Regions from separate parts of the Bacillus sp. JJ722 genome, predicted to be linked through region 3. Evidence: riboswitches for the same ligand, from Rfam matches in the RefSeq annotation. Region 3 holds a riboswitch; each other region holds the start of a gene.
What was found. Region 3 has a riboswitch for S-adenosylmethionine ahead of V7014_RS21910 (methionine ABC transporter ATP-binding protein). Riboswitches for the same ligand answer to the same signal wherever they lie in the genome.

Region 1 (4,917 bases), on a different contig from region 3:
TAGTGCGCGTATGGAAGGAATACAATATAAAGCAAGTTTAGATTTTAAACGATTAATCGATCGTTACGTGGAGTATCTTTCAACACAGGCACTTGTGTTTAGAAAGATTACTTTTCGAGGAGTCACCTTAATAACAAGCAAGGAAATAGCGGATTATTTCTATTCTTTAAATTCTACTATCTCAGTATCCAACCGTATGGAGTTAGTGAAAAGTTGGCTTCTAAAAGAAATAAAGAAGAAGGAAAAAATAGAGAGAACGAAGGAATGGGCATTAGGTGAAAGTGAGTTGCTTGATAACGATCAGTTTATTTATGCTTATCAGGAATTACAAAGTAAAGGAGCTTATTCAGAAAACACATTTAATGATTTCGAGCAAGAACAGATGCTATTAGTTAAAAAGGTTGTTCATAAGCACTTTAAACCTATTATTCGTGCAATAAAGGAATTGAAATTTATTCATGTTCGAGCTATATATGAGCAAATGTTTTCATTGCAGAGAGAAATTGCATCATTAGGTTTTTCTGAAAATTGGCACGATATTTGTAATTACACAAAAGAGAAAGTTCAAAAGCGAGAATTGTATTACGAAGATACAACGCCTTATTTGTACTTAAAAGAAAAAATAGAAGGGAAAAAAATGAACACCATGATTCGTCATTTATTCATTGATGAAGCTCAGGATTACTCACCTTTTCAACTTGCTGTACTGAAACAATGGTTCCCATATTGTAAAATGACGATTTTAGGTGATTTCAATCAAGCAATTTTTGCTCATACGCTACATGCATCTTCTTTACTGTCTAGCGAAATATTTGAAGCAAATGAACAAGAGAATATGGTGTTAACAAAAAGTTATCGTTCCACTAGACAAATTATTGATTTTACAAAGTATATTATTCAGGGTGGAGAGGCAATAGAGGCGTTTAATCGAAACGGCAAAAAACCAACATATTCAAAAGTAACAAATGAAGAGGGATTTCATTCAAAACTAGTGCAGTTATTAAATAATCTACAAGAGTCTCAATATCAAACTATTGCTGTTATATGTAAAACAGCTGAAGAAAGTACTAGAGCATATGAACATCTCGTTAAAGATGTAAATATTCAATACATGAGTCAAACGACATATACATTCACAAAAGGCATCTTAGTCTTACCTGCATACTTAGCAAAAGGAATAGAATTCGATGCAGTGATTATTTATGACGCTTCTAACTATTCGAATCAAAGAAGCGTTGAACGGAAGCTATTTTATACGGCTTGTACAAGAGCGATGCATGAGTTGCATGTATTTGCTTCCAGTGAGAAAACACCATTTATGAAGCGAATTCCTATCTCAGTATATGACGTCATTCAAGATTAGATGTAACATTTCATCATCAGTCATCCTTGTGTAGTGGTTAGAAGCTCATCAAAATTTCAATCTTTTAGAGTTGTCAAAATTTCTACACCTTACTATAATCTTTGTTACAATAATAGTAATATGTACAATACAGAAACATACATAGGTGGGGGATAAATATGCAATTGAATTTTGTGAAATGTCATGGTTCAAGTAATGATTTTTTAATATTAGATGAATATAGCCATCCAATACAGTTATCAGATAAAGAAAGAGCACAGTTAACACTTACATTGTGTAATCGTGAAACGGGAATTGGTGCTGACGGTATTTTATTTTTTCAAAAAAGCGATGTAGCGGATGGTAAAATGCGCGTATTTAATTCTGACGGATCAGAAGCTTCTATGTGTGGAAATGGATTACGTTGTATAGCACGATATGCTTGTGAATTATTAGGGAAGCAGCAACTTTCAATTGAGACTATGAAAGCAGTTCTAGCAGTGGAGCAAACAGAAGATATTTTTGAAAATATTCCTACTTTTAAAGTGGAAATCTCGCCTGTCTCGTTTCTTGTTAAAGATTTACCTTTCAATGTAGAAAGTGAAACTTTCATCAATCAGGAGCTAGCTGAGTTAGCGCCGGAATTAAAGTTTACGGCTGTAGCGGTTCCGAATCCACATTTTATTTCAATTGTTGATTCGGAAGTATTAGTAAGTGGCGTGCAAGAAAAACTATCAACGTATGTAAATGGAGAAAATCCTTATTTTCCTGATGGCGTAAATGTAAGTTTTGTGGAGCTACTTGAAAGTGGTAGCATTTTTGTCAAAACATTTGAAAGAGGCGTAGGATTTACAAACGCATGTGGTACTGCAATGAGTGCTTCTACACTTGTTACGTGTTTACAAGGAGAAAATAATGTTGAAGAAATCATTTCTGTTTATAATCCTGGTGGAAAAGTGAATTGTCAAGTTCATAAACAAAATGATTCCTATTCGATTGATCTAATTGGAAATGCAACATATGAGTTTAAAGTACATGTAGAAATGCGTGATACCTTAAACGCATTTACAATTACAGATAAAATAGAGTTTCCAGAAGAATTGCTAGCATATCAGGCAATGCAAGAAGCTTGTCAACTGTATGTAAATAAATATTTGTGAAAAATATTGCTTATTGAAAACAAAGGGAACGTATGAATGAATTAAATATATTGTATTCATCGCAAAAGGAGAAAGAAATTTGAATTCTATCAGAGCAGAAAGACTAACTAAGAAAAATATTCAATATATTATTTTTATCGCGTGCCTGATTGCTGTTTATTCTTATGTGTTTTTAAGATTGGTTGATGGATTAAAAGCAAATGAATTACGAAGCTTTGACTATAAAATCATTGAGTTTTTTCAAGGCCATATTTCTGATCAATTAACAGTTGTTATGAAAGCAATCACATTTCTAGGTGGAAAGCTTGGCCTTACACTCGGTGTTCTCATTACATCCACTATTTTTTTCTTTTATAAAAAACGTTATGCTGTTTACTTAATCCTTTCATCGAGCTTAGGTGGATTATTTAACGCGTATTTAAAATGGTTGTTTCAAAGAGAACGTCCTGACTTTTACCCGTTGATTGTAGAACAGGGATACAGCTTTCCTAGCGGTCATAGCATGGCTTCTTTTATTTTTTATACTACTTTAGCAGTTGTGTTAGCTAAAGTTGCAAAAAATAAATTACTTGATATATTGATTGCGGTTTTGTTTACGATTATTGTGCTTTTAATTGGCATAAGCCGCATTTATTTAGGTGTACATTATCCTAGTGATGTAATTGCTGGATTTGCAGCCGGAGGATTTTGGGTTTGCCTATGTGGACTAGCCTTAAATTACTATGAATTTAGACGTGAACAAGCGTCTTAATTCATAGGTTTTTGCAATGTTTACGAAAAGGATTAGATATAATATTTACAAGTTGCAATAAAACAGATTGACAAATACTCATTTCATCATTATGATATAAAAAATGAAATATCAAAAAATTTAATAAAAAACTCTTATCTAGAGAGGCGGAGGGACTGGCCCTACGATGCCCGGCAACCATCATTTATGAACGGTGCCAATGCCAGTAGAAATAAAATTCTAGTCGATGAGAGCGAAGTTAAAGTTTGTAATATTACTAGCGCTCTTTCTCATTAGAAGGGGCGTTTTTTGTATTAGTAAAGTTGAAGTTAATGGGGGATGAACATGAATATTGAAACAAAATTAGTTCAAGCTGGTCAAAAGAAAGATCCAACAACAGGTTCCATAAGTACACCAATCTATCAAAATGCAACCTTCGAGCATCCGGAGCTTGGTAGAAGCACTGGATTTGATTATTCGAGAACGGCTAATCCAACAAGGAAGGCATTAGAAGAAGCGATTGCTGAATTGGAAGAAGGAGATGCTGGTTTTGCTTTTTCTTCAGGTATGGCGGCTATTACAACCGTTTTATTCCTCTTTAAATCTGGTGATCATATTGTTATATCAGACGATTTATATGGTGGCACGTATCGAATATTAGAAGAAATATTTAATAATTATGGAATTACAGCATCTTATGTTGATACTTCGTGTTTAAGCGATGTTGAAGCAGCCATTAAAGATAAAACAGTTGCCCTTTTTATTGAAACACCTACAAATCCGTTGATGAAAATAACCGATTTAGCGGCAATTAGTAAGTTAGCGAAAGAAAATAATTTATTAACTATAGTCGATAACACATTTCTAACCCCATACTTACAAAAACCAATTCAATATGGTGCGGATATCGTGATTCATAGTGCATCTAAATATATTGGAGGACATAATGATGTTATCGGTGGTTTAGTCGTTACGGCAACTGAAGAATTAAGCGAAAAGGTAGGCAGATTACAAAATAGTACAGGAACGATCCTTGGACCTCAAGATTCGTGGTTATTATTACGAGGATTGAAAACATTAGCAATTAGAATGGAACGTCAACAAGAAAATGCTCAAGCAATTGCTGAATGGCTGGCCCAACATGAATTAGTGAAAAAAGTATTTTATCCAGGTTTAGCAAATCATGCTGGAAGATCAATTATGGAGAAGCAATGTAATGGCTTTGGAGCGATGATCTCCTTTGAAGTTACTGAGGTATCAATAGTTGCAGATTTATTAAAGCATGTTCAGGTTATTAGTTTTGCTGAAAGTTTAGGTGGTGTAGAATCACTGATCACATATCCAACTACACAAACACATGCTGATATTCCGAAAGAATATCGTGAAGAAAAAGGTGTAAGTGATTATTTATTACGATTTTCAGTAGGTATAGAAAACGTGCAAGATCTAATTTCTGATTTGGAGCAAGCTTTTAAATAAATGTAGCCAGTAAAAAATCATACATTCATAATACAAGGTTAATAGAATATTGAGTTGCTAACAAATAATTTGGGGTGAATACTTCGTGAACTTTCGTGATGAAATACAGAATCGAATTTTAATAGGTGAAGGTGCAATGGGCACTCTTCTATATTCAACTGGTGTTGACCAATGCTATGAAGAGTTAAATATTATTAATCCTGATT
Region 2 (4,917 bases), on a different contig from region 3:
ATTGAATCGATTGTAGAAGCTGTTTCATTTCTTTTAACTGAGCTTGTTGAACTGTAATGATTTTTTGTGCGATCGCTTTTACTTCTTCATTATTGGTATAGTTTAAGATGTTTGAAGCCATATTAATGGCGCCTTCATGATGAGGTATCATTTCTGTTAAGAAATCTTTATCAATGTTACCTGTAGACTCAGCACTCTCCATTGCTTCCATCATCTGTTTATGAGCCGCGTTATACCCTTTTAAATACTCTGCTTCCTTAGTCTTATCAACTTGTGGGTTCTTCTTCAATTTTGCTAACAAAGCTTCCATTTGAGCAATATCTTCTAGCTGCTCTTGTACGATTGCCATAGCGAGCTTTTTCACTTGCTTATTGCTTCCGTATTTTAGCACGTTCTCAGCCATAGATACCGCAGCTTCGTGATGAGGTATCATTTCATATAAAAAATCTAACGAAGGATCACCTGTTTTCGGTACACGATCCATCTTTTCCTTCATAACTTGAAGAATGCTTTTATGATTATCAATATATGCTTGTTCCTTTTCACTTAATTCCGCATACGCTTGCACACTGAATAAGCAAATTATCAAAGTAAGCAAACCTGTAAAAATCTTGCGGATACCACTATTCAACAATATTTTTCCCTCCTAAACATAATCTTCATTTTATTATGTTAGAAGAGTGTTATTTCTATACGAATATTTATCGAATTCTAACTGATATGATGACTTGCACTTCAAAATACAGCTCTTATTTCTTAGCAATATAAACTTTTAATAATTTTCCCTTTATGGTCGTTCTTTTCATAGCATGTAACACAATATCGCCTTTGCCATTTAATATCTCAACAAAAGATGCCTGTTCTTGGATGGTGATAATTCCTATATCATCCGCTGTTACGCCAGGTATTTTAGCAATTGTACCAACAAAATCCACCGCTCTTATTTTCTTTTTCTTACCACCATTGAAATAAAGCTTTGTAATATCTTTATTTAATTCTTCACTTTTCAAGTGTTTAACATCAGGCATTTGTTTCATTTTCTCAATGAAAGTAGGTTTAGCTTGGTCTACTTCTGTTTTAGTGGGAGCCGTTTTTCTTGATATGTTGAAGCCAATATAGTTTTCGACTTGAGCAACTAATTCATTTTCTGAAGGTGTGATCAAGGAAATAGCTATTCCTTTATTCCCAGCACGACCAGTTCTGCCTGTACGGTGAACATAGCTCTCCTTCTCTACGGGAAAATCATAATTGAAGATGTGTGTAATATTGTCTATATCAATACCTCTTGCAGCCACATCAGTAGCGACTAAATAGCGGAAGGCCCCTTTTCTGAAATCATCCATCACCGCAAAGCGATCTTCCTGATACATCCCACCATGCAGTTGATCACAATCGTAATTTAACACATCCAATTCTTCATACAATTCCTTCACACGCTCTTGCGTACGACAGAAAATAATGGCGCTATCAGGGTTTTCAAGGATAGTAAGATCACGAAGCAATGCTAGTTTCTCATCTTCTTCAACAGTATAAAGAACATGGTTAATATTCTCCGTCGTTAATCCTTTTGCTTTTATTTCAATGTAAGTTGGTTCATTCATATAAGAAGAGCAAAGACGCTCAACATCCTCTGGTAAAGTTGCAGAGAATAATGCTGTCATTCTCTCCTTAGGAAGCTGTTCGATAATAGCAGAAACTTGATCAATAAAACCCATATTAAGCATTTCATCACTTTCATCAATTACTAAATATTTTAAAGCCTCTACTTGAAGTGTGCCTTTCTCAATATGATCAAGAACTCGCCCTGGCGTTCCCACCACTACATGTGTTTTTTGTTTTAAATCTAATTTTTGTTTCGCAAATGATTGTTTTCCGTAAATTGCGGCTGCCTTAATTCGTTTGAATCTACCAATATTCGTAAAATCTTCTTTTACTTGAGCTGCGAGCTCTCTCGTTGGTGTTAATACTAAAGCTTGCGGTTTATTCTCTAACCAATCTATCATTTCGCAAATAGGGATTGCATAAGATGCAGTCTTACCACTCCCCGTTTGTGATTTAACTACATGATCTTGTTGTTTTAAGGCAACCGGTATTACTTTGCTTTGTACCTCAGTTGGCTCTTTGTATTGTAAACTTTCTAATGCTCTCAATATTTCCTTGCTCAATGGAAATGAATGAAAAGTAATTGTGCTCATGTTTAACCTCATTTATGTGATTTAATATTTTTATTTCGTTCTCGACTAAGCATAACACGTAAAACTATCAAAACTATTCCCCCGGAAATAAAATTTTCATTTTGTTATATGCTCTAACTCCGTTAAAAAAGATGCCCTTCAAAAATTGTGAACATCTCCTCCTATTCACCTTATGCAAGTTTACAAACATCCACCCACTTCTCTGCTTTTGAATAGGTTTGCAATTCATCACAAGTCAGTTCAATAGCGGAATTGCTACTTCCGCAGGCTGGAAATAACGTATCAAAACGCTTCATTGATTCATCCAAATAGACACGTAAATCACGCTTTAAGCCAAAAGGACAAACACCTCCGACAGCGTGTCCAGTAAACTCTAATACTTCATCCGGATTTAACATCTTTGCCTTATTGCCAAATTCATCTTTATATTTCTTGTTATCAATCTTAGTATCACCTGCTGTTACAACTAAAATAGCACTATCACCATCTTTAAAAGACAGCGTCTTAGCAATTCTAGCAGGAATTACTTCTAGCACCATAGCAGCAAGTTCAACTGTCGCACTTGATTGGTTAAATTCACGAATTTGATCTTGTAAATGAAATTGTTTAAAGTATTCTCTTACATTTTCAATTGCCATTAACCTTTTCATTCCTTTCTTTCATTACCGTATTAACTAAAGATATATGTAAAAATTATACAACAAGAAGAAACGAATGCAAAAAAACTAATTTCTTCTCTAGTAGAGAACCATTACTCTTCCTAATACTCCTTGATTAGAAAAAATTTATAACTACTATTTTTATCTGAACCACCAATAAAGTAAGCGTTTACTATTAGAAATTTTAAATTTTTTTGTATTGACAAAACGAAAATACCGAAGTATTATTCAAATTACTTAAAAAACTTTATAAAAAATAACTTATCCAGAGCGACCGAGGGACTAGGCCCTATGACGTCCGGCAACCCCCAATTTGGGAAGGTGCCAATTCCTGCAGAATGATTTTCATTCTGAAAGATAAGTCGAGATAAAGATATTGTTTCGATGCTTCTTTCAGTTGAAAGGAGCATTTTTTTATTAAAAAAATAGCAACGTGTAAAATCGCACCGGCCCTTTTTGGAGCGGGTGACCCCGCTTAAGAAAAAAGGAGAATATGACATGATTAATATTCAAAATGTTTCGAAGATTTATAAAACAAAGAAAAAAGAGGTAAAAGGAGTCGATGATGTTTCACTAACGATTGAAAAAGGAGACATATACGGAATTGTGGGTTACTCAGGTGCAGGTAAGAGTTCTTTATTACGTTGTATGAATTTATTGGAACGACCAACTTCTGGAACGATTACTGTAGATGGAATTGATTTAACATCCTTAAACTCTCATAAATTAAGACTAGCACGATTAAAAATCGGTATGATCTTTCAACACTTCTACTTAATTAGTCAAATGACCGTGTTCGAGAACATTGCCTTTTCATTAAAAGCAGCTAGAGTTCCTTCTAATGAAATAAATGCTCGTGTGGAAAGTTTACTAGAAATGGTCGGTTTGGCTGATAAGCGCGATGTATATCCAGCCCAACTAAGTGGTGGTCAAAAACAACGTGTAGGAATTGCAAGGGCGCTTGCCAATGATCCAACAGTCTTGCTGTGTGACGAAGCAACTTCGGCTCTTGATCCGACAACAACAAAGTCCATATTAAATCTATTAAAGAAAATAAATAAAGAACTCAATATAACAATCGTATTGATTACCCATGAAATGAACGTAGTGAAGGAAATCTGCAATCGAATGGCTATTATGCAAGATGGAAGAGTCATAGAAGAAGGTTCTGTATACGAGGTATTCGCTAACCCTCAAGCAGCTTTAACGAAGGAATTCATCGAAAGTGTTGTTTCTTTCGATGTTCCAGAAGTTATTCTCAATGAATGTAGAGGAACGATTGTAAAGATTATCTTCAAAGGAACGATTGCAGGAGAAGGCATTATATCTGATACCTTGCAGCAATTTAATGTAAAAGGTAACTTCCTGCATGGTTCGATTGAATATATTCAAGATTTACCTTTAGGCATTTTCATAATGGAACTTAAAGGTAACGAAATAGAAAATGCGCTTCAGTATATTCAAACACGACAAGCGCAAGTGGAGGTGTTACGTAATGGGCTTTGATTTCGCTCATCTAATTGAACTAGTCCCAGATATCAATAAAGCGTTCGGTGAAACCATTTATATGATTGCCCTATCATCTGTAATTGCAGTCATACTCGGTCTACCAATAGGTGTTCTTCTCTACATAACCGATAAAGGGTTGTTTTGGGAAAACCGTGTTTTTCAAAATATCTTAAGCTTTCTAGTCAATTTAATTCGCTCTATTCCATTTATCATATTACTAGTTGCTTTAATTCCATTAACAGAGTTTCTAGTACGTGACACAATTGGACCAACTGCTGCGAGTGTTTCTTTAACAGTGGCTGCCATTCCATTCTTTGCTCGTATTGTGGAAACATCACTTCGAGAAATTGATAAAGGTGTTATAGAAGCTGCCATCGCAGCTGGTGCAACACCATGGATGATTATTAAAGATGTGCTATTACTAGAAGCACGATCTAGCATTATATCAGGTGTTACATTGACATTAATCAGTTTAGTAGGATTCTCTGCTATGGCTGGTGTTGTTGGTGGAGGCGGAATCGGGGACTTAGCGATTCGATTTGGTTATTACCGCT
Region 3 (4,917 bases):
CGAAAAAGCCAGCGCTACTAACACTGACTTTTCCTTTCCTATTTAAATACCCGACGACTGTATTCATTTACGATTTGTGACTCGAGCCTATAACTTCTTTCTCTTCGTCTTTCCACTCTCATTCTCACGTCTAAATTACGGCTATATTCATTATAACCTACTCCGTGTGATAGCTGCAAAGCCTTCTCCATATTCTCTGTCACTGTCAAATCCAACTCATTTGAGTTAATAATGAACCAATCCTTTCATTTGTCGGCGTTTGCATTAGCAACGCCTTATTTACAGTTAAGATTATCATCACACTGGTTTTCCACTCAAATGGTATATACCCGAAAATTTAGTACATAATCACAATTAAGCCAGATTCACGTTATCACACGTTATTATTCATAAAATTACTCGTAAATACTCTTAAATAGAAACGGATTTGAATATTATTAGGAGAAGACTCTTTTTGATGAAGGGGTTGTCCAATAAATCCTATTTGCTATCTTTGTTTGATCGATGGGAAAGTAATTCTTACGATTTTTAAGAAGATACATGGGGTTTCATCTAGACAGAAAGCGCCAAATGTAGGCATTCTTGCATAACAGCCGGGTTTATATATTTCACGTAACCTACTCCGGAGGACTTACAAAGCGTAAAAGGGCGTTCGAAAAGTGATTGAAAATCACTTTTCGGACAGCCCCTTAAACAATTACTTAGATACAGGAAGTACTGCACCTTTATATTCTTTTTTAATGAAGTCTTGAATTTCTTTAGAGTGAAGAACCTCAATTAACGTTTTAATGTTTTCATTGTTTTCATCGCCTTTTCTAACCGCAACAATGTTTACATATGGAGATTCTGATCCTTCAATAGCAATAGCATCTTTCAGTGGATTTAAGCCAGCATCAATAGCAAAGTTTGAGTTGATGACAACTGCATCGCCTTCACCATTGTTGAAAACTTGTGGTAATAACGCTGGTTCAATATCCGTTTTAAACTTTAATTCCTTTTTATTTTCAACGATATCTTTTTGTGTAGCTGCTGTTTTATCAATTCCGTCTTTTAACTTAATTAAGCCTTCTCTTTCAAGAAGAGATAGAACACGACCATGGTCAGCTACAGAGCTGCTCATAATAATTGTTGCGCCTTTTGGTAGATCTTCTAATTTCTTATATTTCTTAGAATATACGCCGATTGGTTCAATGTGAATACCACCAGCATTGACAAAAACATACCCATTCTCTTTAATACTCAACTCAAGGAAAGGAATGTGTTGGAAGTAGTTTGCATCTAACTCTCCTTCTTCTAACGCCTTGTTGGGAATAACGTAATCATTGTACTTCTCGATTTTCAAATCAATTCCTTTTTCTTTTAGAAGCGGTTGTGCCTGTTCTAAAATTTGAGCATGAGGTACGTTAGATGCACCTACTGTTAATGTTTTTGAGTCCTCTTTACTTGTACCTTTATCTCCAGATTTCTCATCGGAGCTTGTACCACATGCAGTTAAAGCCAATAATAATGAAAATGCCAGAACTAAAAATAAACTAATCTTCTTCATCTACTAAAACTCCCCTTTTCTCAATAGCTTAATTTATATTATCTTTTGTCAACTTTAGAAGTTGCAAAATCACCAATAAACTGAACAGCAAATACAATAATTAAAATAATAATTGTTGCAATTAAAGTAACATCATCTTGTCCACGTTGGAATCCATCCAAGTAAGCAACATTTCCAAGTCCACCAGCTCCAATAACACCTGCCATCGCTGTTGATCCAACTAAAGCAATCGTCGTTACCGTAATACCTGAAATGATTGCTGGCATTGATTCTGGTATCAATACTTTGAAAATAATTGTGCTTGTTTTCGCTCCCATGGACTTAGCAGCTTCAATAACACCTTTATCTATTTCTCGCAATGCAATTTCAACCATACGAGCATAGAATGGAGCTGTACCAATAATTAACGCTGGTAACGCTGCTTTAGCCCCAATCATGGAACCCATGATCATCTTTGTGAAAGGGATTAATAATACGATTAAGATGATGAACGGAATACTACGGAATATATTCACATACGCTCCGACAATCGTATAAACAAATTTATTTTGCCATAGGTTTCCTTTTGAAGTTAAAAATAAAACCAAACCTAAAAGTATGCCAAATATAAAGACAGCAATCACAGAAACACCTGTCATAAACAACGTTTCATATGTAGCTTCCCTCATTACGTCCCAATCTACATTAGGAAAGTATTTCTCAAGCATTAGTAATCACCTCCACGCCTACTCTACGTTGATTCAAGAAATCGATAGACTGCTTCAGCTCAGAATCATTTCCATCTATATGAAGGAACAATGTACCATAAGAACCTTTTTGAGTCTGTTGTATTTTCCCTTGAATAATATTGATATCAAATTGAAAATGACGAATAAGTTCATTAACAACTGGTTTCTCAGCGTCATCGCCGACAAATGTAAGTTTTACAACATGACCTGTTTTATACTTCTGTAACAAATTCTCAATTGCTTCCGTTGTTTCTTCAGGATCTGTTAACTGTTGGACAAAACGTTTCGTTATGTCTTGTTGTGGATTTTTAAATACTTCTAGTACATCGCCAATCTCTACAACTCGACCTTTTTCCATTACTGCTACACGATGACAAATCTTTTGAATAACATGCATCTCATGCGTAATTAATACAATCGTTAAATTTAACTTCTTATTAATATCTACCAATAAATCTAAGATGCTATCGGTTGTTTGAGGGTCTAATGCTGAAGTGGCTTCATCACAAAGCAGTACCTTTGGATTATTAGCCAATGCTCTAGCTATACCTACTCTTTGCTTCTGACCACCACTCAGTTGAGATGGATAAGCATCTCCTCGACCTTCTAAACCAACGAGCGAAATCAATTCATCTACTCGCTTTAGACGTTGACTTTTCGGGACACCCGCAATTTCAAGCGGAAATGAAATATTTTCTCTTACAGTCCTTGACCATAATAGATTGAAATGCTGAAAAATCATTCCGATTTCATGGCGGGCTGCTCGTAGTTTAGCACCTTTGATAGCAGATATCTGTTGGTCTCCTACGATAATCGTTCCTTCTGTTGGAACTTCTAAGCCGTTTAACATACGAATCAATGTACTCTTTCCAGCACCACTATAACCAATTACACCAAAAATTTCGCCTGCATCAATATCGATTGACACTGAATCAACAGCTTTAAGTTTATCTTTTAGCCCTTGTGAAAAGAGCTTTGTTACTTTACTAATTTTTATCATGATCAATCACCTCTTTGTCTCAAACTAAAGACAAATATTTATTTACTAAAATTAATTTACCTTAAAACAACAAAAACCTTTCTGCTGAAATGAGCAGAAAGGCATAATAATTTAAGGGTCCTTTCTCTCATCTGTCAAAGTAGTCTATACTTTGTGTGAATTGGCACCATTTCAAAAATTCATTTGACGGTTGCCGGGCTTCAAAGGGCACGTCCCTCCACCACTCTTGATAAGAGTTTTATCGCAATATTTAATTAATATTTACAAATAAATATTTTAGTAAAGTGATTTTATCATTAATAGTATAAGGCTGTCAATTGAATTCTGAAAATAAACCCTTTACCTTTTTATGGTAATGAGTTAAACTGATGTTGAGTGTAATGAGGTAACACCTGTTGCAATTTCAATTGCATTCTCTAAATCAGCGATAATATCATCAATATGTTCAATGCCGATTGATAATCGCACTAAGTCTTCTGTAACACCTGACAGCTCCAAATCTTCCGTAGAAAGCTGTTGATGTGTTGTACTTGCTGGATGAATAATTAGACTCTTCGCGTCACCCACATTTGCTACATGACTCCAAAGCTTCACATTGTTAATTAACTTAGCACCTGCTTCTCTTCCGCCTTCGATTCCAAACACAACAACTGCACCGGCGCCTTTCGGTAAATACTTCTCAGCAAGAGCATGATCCTTATGTTCCTTTTCTCCTGGGTACAATACCCATTTAACAGCTGGATGTGCTTTCAAATACTCAACCACTTGCTTCGTATTGGCGATATGCTCTTTCATTCTCACATGCAATGTTTCTAGCCCTAAACTAAATTGGTATGCACTGAATGAACTTAATGCTGGACCTAAATCACGTAGTAACTGAACACGTGCTTTAATGATGAAAGCAGCAGCACCAATCGCTTCACTATAAACCAAATTATTATAGCTTGGATCTGGCGTAGTAAATCCAGGGAATTTCGGTGAATTCCAATCGAATTTACCACCATCTACAATAATTCCACCAAGTGTTGTACCATTTCCTAATAGCCATTTAGTTGCTGAATGGATTACAATATCAGCTCCATGTTCAATCGGTTTGCATAGATATGGTGTAGCAAATGTATTATCAATAATTAATGGAATACCGTTTTCATGAGCTATACTTGCTACTTTTTCAATATCTAATATGTGTAGACTCGGATTGCCAATTGTTTCAGCAAATACTGCTTTTGTTTTATCATTAATAGCCGCTCGGAAGTTTTCAGGATCTTCTGGATTTACAAGATGCACCTTAATTCCGTATTTCGGTAAAGTATTAGCAAATAAATTAAATGTTCCACCATAAAGCTTTGAAGCTGCAACAATTTCATCACCAGCTCCTGCAATATTTAGGATAGTTAGTGTAATGGCTGCCATTCCGCTTGCAACGGAAAGAGCTCCAATTCCGCCTTCAAGTAACGCAACTCTTTCTTCGAACACAGATGCAGTAGGATTATGAATACGAGAATAAATATAACCATTTTCTTTCAGACCAAAAAGATTCGCTGCATGATCAGTATCCTTAAATACGTAAGCATTGCTTTGATAAATCGGTGTTGAACGTGCTCCTGTAACTGGATCTGCCTGAATGCCTCCATGAATACTCA

Region 1: it holds a riboswitch for S-adenosylmethionine, as region 3 does, so the genes downstream of both, V7014_RS11835 (trans-sulfuration enzyme family protein) here and V7014_RS21910 (methionine ABC transporter ATP-binding protein) in region 3, are expected to answer to the same signal.
Region 2: it holds a riboswitch for S-adenosylmethionine, as region 3 does, so the genes downstream of both, V7014_RS15830 (methionine ABC transporter ATP-binding protein) here and V7014_RS21910 (methionine ABC transporter ATP-binding protein) in region 3, are expected to answer to the same signal.

Annotation. Positions count from the first base shown of each region.
Region 1 is NZ_JBALMO010000083.1:18,831-23,747, reverse strand. Features, by position in the region: gene helD (RNA polymerase recycling motor HelD) at 1-1,363, shown strand, start outside; gene dapF (diaminopimelate epimerase) at 1,522-2,502, shown strand; gene V7014_RS11840 (phosphatase PAP2 family protein) at 2,582-3,253, shown strand; SAM riboswitch class I at 3,385-3,486, shown strand; gene V7014_RS11835 (trans-sulfuration enzyme family protein) at 3,578-4,711, shown strand; gene V7014_RS11830 (bifunctional homocysteine S-methyltransferase/methylenetetrahydrofolate reductase) at 4,797-4,917, shown strand, end outside.
Region 2 is NZ_JBALMO010000124.1:10,020-14,936, reverse strand. Features, by position in the region: gene V7014_RS15845 (DUF305 domain-containing protein) at 1-634, opposite strand, end outside; gene V7014_RS15840 (DEAD/DEAH box helicase) at 750-2,195, opposite strand; gene V7014_RS15835 (YbaK/EbsC family protein) at 2,366-2,833, opposite strand; SAM riboswitch class I at 3,113-3,218, shown strand; gene V7014_RS15830 (methionine ABC transporter ATP-binding protein) at 3,353-4,360, shown strand; gene V7014_RS15825 (methionine ABC transporter permease) at 4,350-4,917, shown strand, end outside.
Region 3 is NZ_JBALMO010000224.1:9,754-14,670, forward strand. Features, by position in the region: gene V7014_RS21895 (hypothetical protein) at 39-191, opposite strand; gene V7014_RS21900 (MetQ/NlpA family ABC transporter substrate-binding protein) at 698-1,546, opposite strand; gene V7014_RS21905 (methionine ABC transporter permease) at 1,585-2,253, opposite strand; gene V7014_RS21910 (methionine ABC transporter ATP-binding protein) at 2,246-3,274, opposite strand; SAM riboswitch class I at 3,399-3,510, opposite strand; gene V7014_RS21915 (O-acetylhomoserine aminocarboxypropyltransferase/cysteine synthase family protein) at 3,635-4,917, opposite strand, start outside.